Regions from separate parts of the Pseudoalteromonas piratica genome, predicted to be linked through region 2. Evidence: riboswitches for the same ligand, from Rfam matches in the RefSeq annotation. Region 2 holds a riboswitch; the other holds the start of a gene.
The links. Region 2 has a riboswitch for lysine ahead of lysC (lysine-sensitive aspartokinase 3). Riboswitches for the same ligand answer to the same signal wherever they lie in the genome.
Positions count from the first base shown of each region.

Region 1: linked by a shared signal. The riboswitch ahead of dapA (4-hydroxy-tetrahydrodipicolinate synthase) and the one ahead of lysC (lysine-sensitive aspartokinase 3) in region 2 are both predicted to bind lysine.

Region 1 is NZ_CP009888.1:410,573-415,139, forward strand. Features, by position in the region: gene OM33_RS01745 (energy transducer TonB) at 1-13, opposite strand, end outside; gene OM33_RS01750 (Solitary outer membrane autotransporter beta-barrel domain) at 50-985, opposite strand; lysine riboswitch at 1,160-1,354, shown strand; gene dapA (4-hydroxy-tetrahydrodipicolinate synthase) at 1,478-2,359, shown strand; gene OM33_RS01760 (2,3,4,5-tetrahydropyridine-2,6-dicarboxylate N-succinyltransferase) at 2,372-3,112, shown strand; gene OM33_RS01765 (PLP-dependent decarboxylase) at 3,112-4,317, shown strand; gene OM33_RS01770 (succinylglutamate desuccinylase/aspartoacylase family protein) at 4,320-4,567, shown strand, end outside.
Region 2 is NZ_CP009888.1:2,540,111-2,544,677, forward strand. Features, by position in the region: gene OM33_RS11805 (sodium-dependent transporter) at 1-436, opposite strand, end outside; gene OM33_RS11810 (4'-phosphopantetheinyl transferase family protein) at 543-1,328, shown strand; gene lysC (lysine-sensitive aspartokinase 3) at 1,278-2,564, opposite strand; lysine riboswitch at 2,695-2,868, opposite strand; gene nhaD (sodium:proton antiporter NhaD) at 2,953-4,206, opposite strand; gene OM33_RS11825 (BTB/POZ domain-containing protein) at 4,401-4,567, shown strand, end outside.

The DNA.
Region 1 (4,567 bases), 1.1 Mb from region 2:
AAAAAGGGATCATACTTTAAATCCTTTTTAAGTAATAATTTTCAACAGGTTACTCTTCATTAAAGTAAATTACAATGCTGCCGCCACTGAGTACACTGCCTTCGTTGTAATGCAAGCCAATACCAATATTATCAAACCATGAGGTCCATGGGCGAGTATCGATTAATAACCCACCACCATATTCGTAGTAATGTCCTGTACTAAACGCACTTCTTGCATCCCCCCCTAAATCAACACGTTGAAACTTCAAATAGATCGATTCGGTATGTTTTAGTTTCTGGTCGAGCTTAATTGTTGCACGGATGCTATTTGCAAAATACCAACCCGAAGGTGTTGCATCACGGGTTGTTTCATCACCACCAAACCCCTTGCCAAAAAAATGGTTATAGCTCGACTTTGCTAACCAATGTCCCCAACGGCTTTTCTTTTTGCGACTTAGGGTTAGACCAAAATCAGCCAAAAGCGAGTTTGCCGTTGTATTAAAGTAAATTCCTTCAACACCTGACTTTAATGCACGACTTTCAGCGCTGTTATAATCATGAACATTGTCATAGTGCATGATGTGTGCCCCTATATTCCCCTCTAAAAGCCAATTATCGTATCGGTAGAGAGATGTTTCATAATCAGCATAAGCAGTAAAAATTTTATCGTTGCTGTCATCAGGAATAATCAGATTATCAAACAGGACTTCTTGTGATTGTGAGATGTATGAGACATGAGTATTAATGCGAGATTCTTCATCAAGTTGAAACGTATAAGGTAATGCAAAAACTTGTAATTGCCTGCGTAAATCTAAGCTTTCATCATTGCCGCCTGACAAAGGCTCTAAAATATTAACCGGGTCAAAATTGCCAAACCCAAAACGTACAACGTCAGAGTCACTGATTACAACAGAGGATGCAAACGACTCTTCATAAGCTTTTTTGACAGTAGCAAATAATGGCGTGCTAAATAGAAAGAAAAATAATAGCCCTAATTTTTTCACAACAAATAATTTTTATTATAGTAATTCATGCTCGCCGCTAGTTATATCACTAAAACCCAACTGAATGCATCGCCCTAAAATAAATTTTATTGACATTTAGACGTCCAAAATGTTTCAATTGCCGCTCAATCACCCTATTTATAGTAAACAGCTTTTCCTAAAGCTGTTTACTCAAGGGCTGGAAGAGGTGCGTTATTCAGGTAGTTCAGTTGAGGAGAGCAAACTCCTAAGACTCTGAACGAGGGGAATTAACGCCGAGAGAGTATTGTTTTTGCTAACTCTAACTCTCGGGCGTCTGGGCTGAATCCCAGCGACTGTCACCAATTACTTATTATAAGTAAATATGTTTGGTGGAGAGCTTCTGGTCTTAGAAAAATAAGGCCATCTGCCTTATCTATTTTTAAGTCCATTGCTCTTCGAATTTTTAGTTGTTCGAAGTGGACTGAGCCTTTCCCTTAGCCTATCTCCGAACACGTATTAAGTTCGCTAGAGATGAAATCACAATTTAATTTAGCGCAGTACCCCTTATGGACTGCATTAGTCACACCATTTAACGATAATGGTGAGATTGATTTTGAAAATCTTGCTCAACTGGTTAGCGAGCAACAAGATGCCAATAACGGTATTTTATTGCTTGGAAGTACCGGTGAAGGCTTAGCCTTAACCACTACAGAACAACAAACGATCGTCCGTTTTGTTTGTGAGTTATCACCCAATGTCCCTTTAATGGTTGCTGTTGGCGGTATAAACCTGCCAGAACAACTCGCTTGGCTTGAGTTTTGTAATCAACAACCAATCGATGCGCTTTTGCTGGGCTCACCACTTTACGCAAAGCCCGGTTTAAAAGGTCAAATCCAATGGTTTGATACATTACTCAATGCCACAGAATTACCTTGCATGCTGTATAACGTGCCAGGTCGCAGTGCCGTTGCACTTGCTCCGGAACTGTTATCAGCACTAGGCCACCACAAAAACCTATGGGCGCTTAAAGAAGCCAGTGGTGATATTAGCAAGTTCGAAGTCTTTAGAACCAGCAATCCAAATGTTGCAATTTACAGTGGCGATGATGCCTTAATGCCTTACTTTGCCCAAGCAGGCGCCAAGGGATTAGTTTCTGTTGCAGCAAACGCCTGGCCTAAACAAACCGCAGAGTTTGTTCGCAGATCGCTTTCTGGTACACCAAACTTATTCACTACCTGGAGCGAGGCTGTAAATAGCTTATTTGAAGTGGCTAATCCTGTGCCTGTAAAAGTGCTAATGCATCAACAAGGCAAACTTAATACCCCTAATTTACGTCCACCGCTTACGCATCATGAGCTGGAATCACCTGCGGCAATTCTCGCTGCGAATCAAAAAATATTATCCTGGAATTAAGAGAGAAGTACTATGAACTGGCAAGAACTATTAAAAAACCTAGAAAATGGCTCTGTACGTGCAGCAAACCAAGATGAAAATGGTAACTGGCACGCAAATATTGAAGTTAAAAAAGGCATTTTAGACGTTTTTAAAAATGGTACTAACACTGAGTTTCCAGGTGGATTTGTTGATAAAGATAACCTAGCAGTACGCGGTTTTTCTGCTGAAGAAGGTGTACGTATGGTGCCTGGCGGTACTAGCGTTCGCCCTGGCGCTTATGTTGCAAGCGGTACCGTTATTATGCCACCAGCATATGTAAACATTGGCGCTTACATCGATTCCGGCACTATGGTTGACAGCCATGCACTGGTTGGTTCATGTGCACAAATTGGTAAAAATGTACATTTAAGTGCCGCTGTGCAAATAGGCGGTGTATTAGAGCCAGTTGGCGCAAGCCCAGTAGTCATTGAAGACGATGCCTTTATTGGTGCAGGCTGTGTCATTGTTGAAGGCGTAGTGGTTAAGAAAGGGGCTGTACTTGCACCGGGTGTTCGCTTGTCAGCAACAATCCCTGTTTATGACTGTGTAAATGAGCGCGTTTTAGAAAAAGGCGAGCCAATTCCAGAAAACGCGATTGTTATTCCGGGTTCTCGTCCAGCATCTAATCAGTGGGGTCGTGAGCAAGGTTTAAGCATGTCTTGTGCGCTCATTGTTAAATATCGTGATGAGCAAAGCGATGCGTCACTAGAACTTGAAGAGGCTTTACGTTAATGAGCTTCTTGAGCACACAACAGCGTCAAGTGCTGGCAGAGCTATGCCAGCAAAACGATACCCCCTTTTATGTTTATGATCTCGATAAACTAGAAGCGCATTTAACCACGTTAACATCTCAAAATGTGGTGAAGCTCTGGTATGCCGTTAAAGCCAATCCGCTTTCAGAGATTATTAAAACGTTAGATAAATGCGGTTTTGACTTTGATGTAGCAAGCAGTGGCGAGCTAAATCAGGTATTAGGTCAAGGCATAGACGCAAAACGTGTGCTCAACACTGGACCTGCTAAATCGAAAAAGCAGATCCAACACTTTCTCAGCAAAGGTGTTCGCACCTTTGTTGCTGAAAGTCATAATCAAGTGGCTTGGCTAAACCAAGCAGCTAGCGAACATAACATAACACTGCAAATCTTATTGCGGGTGCAACTGCGCTGGCCAGACAGTGAGAAAAACCCACTTGGCGGTGATAGCCTCACCCCTTTTGGTCTCGGCATTGAGGATTGGGCTACATTAAATATTACGGACTTTCCAGCGCTCGACTTTGCTGGATTACATATTTTCCAGTGGGGCAATATGCTCAGCAGTGACAAGCTTGCTGAACTATGGCGAGCCATGATTGCACCACTACAAAATTTAAGTGCACAGCTTGGATTTAAACTACGCATTTTAGATTTAGGCGGTGGTTTAGGTATTCCTTACACAGCAAATGATCAACACTTAGTATGGCCGCAATTATTAGATGCGCTCGATAACATCAAACAGTCTGTTGGCTGTGAAGAGCTGTGGATGGAGCTCGGCCGTTACGCCGTAGGCGAAATTGGCTTTTACGCAAATCCAGTTATTGAGCAAAAACAAAATTATGGCGCTAATCAACTCATTGTCGCTGGCGGCATAAATCATATTTTACGCCCTGCGGTAACTAATCAAGCATTTCCAGCCGAATTACTTCGCCAATCAAGTGAAGCGACTAAATCATTTTTAGTACATGGGCCACTTTGTACAGCACTGGATAGCCTTGGTGAATTTTCGTTAGCGTCAGATATAAATGAAACGGACTGGCTGATCTTTGCTCAGTGCGGAGCATATGGTTTTACTGAAAGTATGCCGTATTTTCTGTGCCACGAACTGCCAGCCGAATACACCTTTAAACAAGGCCAAATAAGCTGTGTAAGACAGCCAGAAACTGCCGATTATTACCTGAGGTAGCCATGAACCAAATAACACAAGAAAATATTCAAGTGGGTGAGATTGCTAATGGCTTACCACTGACAATTCCTGTTTATCGTCTTGAAGGAAACGGCTCAGGACCAAATGTGTATATTCAAGCGAATATGCATGGCGCAGAAGTGCAAGGCAATGCCGTAATTTATCAACTACTAGAAAAACTTAAACACGCTACTTTAGCTTCAAGCGTTACGCTAGTTCCTTATGCTAACCCCATTGGTTGCAACCAAAA
Region 2 (4,567 bases):
ATATAAAATTACGCAGCAGTGAGTCTGACTTTAAAAAATTTGCAATCTCTGTGAATCCTAAAAGAGTGGCGATGGGCTCGAGTGCAAACGCTAACATCCATCCTGCAACTATGCTGTAAAAGCTAAGCATTACAATGGCTCCAGCTAAGCCAATATACCCGGCAGTTGCCCCCATCCTTTTGCTGGTCGATTGACAGGCCTGTGCTAATGCTTTGACAGGGTTTGCTTGCGCACTGTGGCCAATGTATAACTCAGTAAAAAGCGCAGGCAAAGCCAGTAAAAAAATCACAATGAAATAAACCAATAAAAAGGCGCCACCACCGTGATTTGCCGCTTGTGTTGGAAACCCCCATATATTGCCTAAACCTACGGCTGCCCCTGCTGCCGCTAAGACAAACCCTAAGCGACTTTGAAAGCCATCTCTAATTTGTGCCATATTGAACTCTTATTTTTATTATCTACACCACGACTTATAAAACCAAGCAAGATATACTGCAGCAAATATTAAGGCTACGCTTGGCTAAAAGACTAATCTATCGGGTATGGAAACGATTAACAACAAAAAACCACCAATAACAGGCATCTCGCCTGAGCGCGCGCATTTTAACGCGCAAAAGCCCAAGTCACCAATCAATTTAGTTATAGCCAATAGCCAAGGCCTTAATATTGAACAAATTAACATCGCCTCCATTTTGTCTAATGATGAAATTGCAACGTTAGAAAGGCGAAAGGTTGACACTGCAAAGCGCGAGTATTTGGCTTCACGTTATTTAATCAAACAACTTGCCTGTCAGTTTTATGCATTCGAGCCATCCGAGCTCACAACGTTTTTTGATGAATCAAATGCCCGCTTGGTAATTAAGTATCAAAACAACACTTTGCCACTGTCACTTGTGATAAGTCACTCGAAAGGTTGGGTAGCAGTCTATTTAGCAATGGAATATGAGCGTATCGGTATTGATCTTGAATTTATTTCAGAAAAACGCCCATTTCTAAAGTTAGCCAAACACTTTTATCATGAAGCTGAAATTCGAGAAATTGAAACTGCAAAGCCTATGTCCGATACTTTTTTCAGAATTTGGACCTTAAAAGAGGCCCTCGCCAAAGCCACCGCACTGCCGATTGCCAAGCTATTAGCGCCTAATGTATATAAAGGTTACGAAAACAACAAGTTGGCTGCATATTGTTGCCAAATAAACGGTTTTGATTTTTCATTGGCAGCGCCAGTTTCTGTCAAACAGCCACCAACGCTTATTGAAGTTTGCCTTAACGTTGATTTAACAGGCTTCAAGCAAACGGCTGTGAATCGCTTGCACCACGTTGTCTGATTCCGTTTGTTCAACTAAGAAGCATAAATTGTGCTTACTTGCGCCATGGCAAATTAAGCGAATGTTAAAATCACTCAGCACGCCCATTAAGTTTAATTCACCATGACGTAATTGAATTTCGGAACCAATTAACGCCACCAGCGTTAAGTTATTTTCAACCGTGACATGACAAAACTCGCTGAGTTCATCAAGGCACGCTTGATCCAGTTCCGGGCGAGATGCATTCGGCGCATTATCAAGGGTTAACGCCACACTGATTTCCGATGTGGTAACCAAATCTACCGAAATATTGTATTTCGCTAAAATTGTAAACACACGGGCTAAAAAGCCGCTAGCAAGCAGCATTTCAGGGCTTTTTACCGTTAATAAAATCTGATTTTTACGCTGTGTAACGGCGCGAATGCCTGCTTGTTCTGACTTTTCTTTCTCAATCCAGGTGCCGCCTTGTTCAGGTGCTCTGCTCGAACCAACAAACACACTAATACCGCTTCGACTAGCAGGTAATATAGTTGCAGGGTGAAGTACTTTTGCACCAAAGGTTGCCATTTCTGCCGCTTCATCAAAGCTCAACTTGGCAATTGGCGCCGCTTTTACACATAAACGTGGATCTGTACTAAAAATACCCACAACATCTGTCCAAATATAAACAGCTTTCGCATCAATCGCTTCTGCAAGCAGTGCCGCACTGTAGTCTGAGCCACCGCGACCTAATGTCGTTGTTTCACCTTGGCTATTTGCACCGATAAACCCTTGGGTTACGATAATATTATCAGCGAGCAAAGGACACAGTGCCGATTCTGCTAATTCGCTAGTACGTTCAACATTGGGTTCTGCTTTGCCAAAATGCGAGTTTGTTGCAAGCACATCACGCACATCAAAACGTAACGATGTTGCGCCTAAGCTACGTAATACTTGGGTAAATAAATATGAAGATAAACGTTCGCCAAAGCTCAACAACTCATCCGTTGCTCTGGCGTCAAACTCACTAGTCAGTGCATGTGCTTTAAATGCTTCAAGGGTTGCTAAAAAGCCATCTGTGATATCCGCATCTAATGTCAGTTTTTCAGTGATGTTGTGCTGAATTGCCACCACGGCATCGATATGCGCTTGGCGTTCTGCTTCACTTAAAGTGTCGTTTGCTAAGCTCACTAAATGATTGGTGACACCTGAACTCGCACTCACCGCAACTAAACGAGTATTAGGGTTTGAAAGTACAATTTCAGCACAGCGCACCATAGCGTCATAGTCTGCAACGCTAGTACCACCAAATTTTGCTACATTGATATTTGAATTAGACACAGTCTCTCCTTTAAATCTTAATAAGGAGAACTTGGCAAGGAACGATATTGATTACATCAGGATAGTCTCTGCCAGAAGCTCTCCACCTATAACAGGTGACAGTCCCGAAGATTCAACTTCTAGAACCGAAGCAAACTGGCCACAAATCCAGATTACTCCTCGGCAGTTAACCCCCTGATAGACCGTCGTCGGGAATGTGCCCTCGAATCTACTACCTGGTTAATGCACCTCTTCTGTGTTTGCAAACTAATTACAGCGCACAAACAAAAGCCTTCTAAAAAGAAGGCTTTTGAAATTTACCGTTTAGACGTCTAGCTGTCAATCATTAATTAAGAAATAAACAGCCGACCAGATACGATGAAGAATAACCAATCGTGTAGGCAACTAACAAATACAAAAACATGCGCAAGTAGCTTACAAAGGTTAGTTCTTTAATTTTGCTCATTGCAATAATGCCAGCAGCAGAACCGATAATTAGCATCGAGCCACCCACACCTGTTGCATAGGTGAAGGTTAACCACTGACGGGTATCCATAACAATGTCAGCTTTTAAAAGTGCTGCGGTAAGCGGTACGTTATCAACGGCCGCTGACAAAATACCCATAAAGTAATTGGCATACTCAGGTGCAAGCACTTCATAAAGGTGCGTAAATTGATTCAATATGCCAATTTCTTTCATCGCGCCAACAAGCAGTAATACACCCACAAAGAACAATAAGGTGTCGTACTCAATTTCACGTACATAGTCGATGATTTTTTTGTTTACGTCTTTCTTACGCATTAAAAACTGCGCCACCAAGAACATCATCGACAACCCACATAAAAAGGTCAACAAAGGTGGGATCTTATACCAAACACTAAACATCAACGTGGCAATAATGGTCGAAACAAAAATACAGGCAATGGTGATGTCGGTTTTTTCAATACGACGTAGTTCGACTTTTTCAAAGGTAATGGTGCCTTTCATGCCCATGCTGAGCATCGCAGCTAAAATAAAAACCGACAAAGCCGCGGGGGCAACTAATAATAACAAGTTAGCAATGGTGACTTTATCAGCAAGGAAGATCATTAAAGTCGTCACATCACCCGTAATAAGCGATACCCCACCCGAGTTCACTGCAAATACAATAAGCGTGGCATATTTAATGAGCTTTTTAGCATCAAGCTTAAGTGACATCACAACCGCCAGTGATATCAATGTGGCGGTGATGTTGTCAGAAATAGACGAGAAGAAAAATGCAAATGCGCCGATTAAATACATTAAATTGCGCTCACTCATTTCACTTGGCAATACTCTATGCACCAAGCTTTGAATAAACCCTTTGGAGTTTAAATAAGCAACAAAGGTCATCGCTGCCATCAAAAACAACCACAAGGTCGCAATTTCTAAAATATTATGATCGAGTTCTTTTTGAACAGATTCTGGGCTTTGCCCATGTAGAGGAGAAATAAAGAGGATAATCCAACACAAAGTTCCAAAAAATAGCGTTGTTTTGGCTTTGTTTACATGGATAATGTCCTCAATAACAATCAGCACAAAAGCGATTGCTATCAGCGCGAGAATAACACCTGACACCATCTTGTTATTTTAACCTGCTAGAGTTGAGTTAAAAATTTGAACGAACACCCAACCTGCGGCATTTTATGGGCAGTTGAGCGGCGCGAAGTGTAGCACTGTAGATTACCTAAAACCACTCCAGTTTTAGACTAATTACACAATATTTTTAAATAAAATTTACTTTTAAGATAAATATCAAGTTAACGTGGATAATTATGATCCCACCGAAAAGAATTTTGACCACTTTAGTGGACAATTGGTCATTGATAGAAGCCTTAATTAAACGTTTCGACTTCAGTGATTTTAGCTTCCAAGATGCCCAAAGCTTGCTAAAAATATTAGACCCCAAGCTTTCATCTGAAGCCGTATTTAAACAAATAAA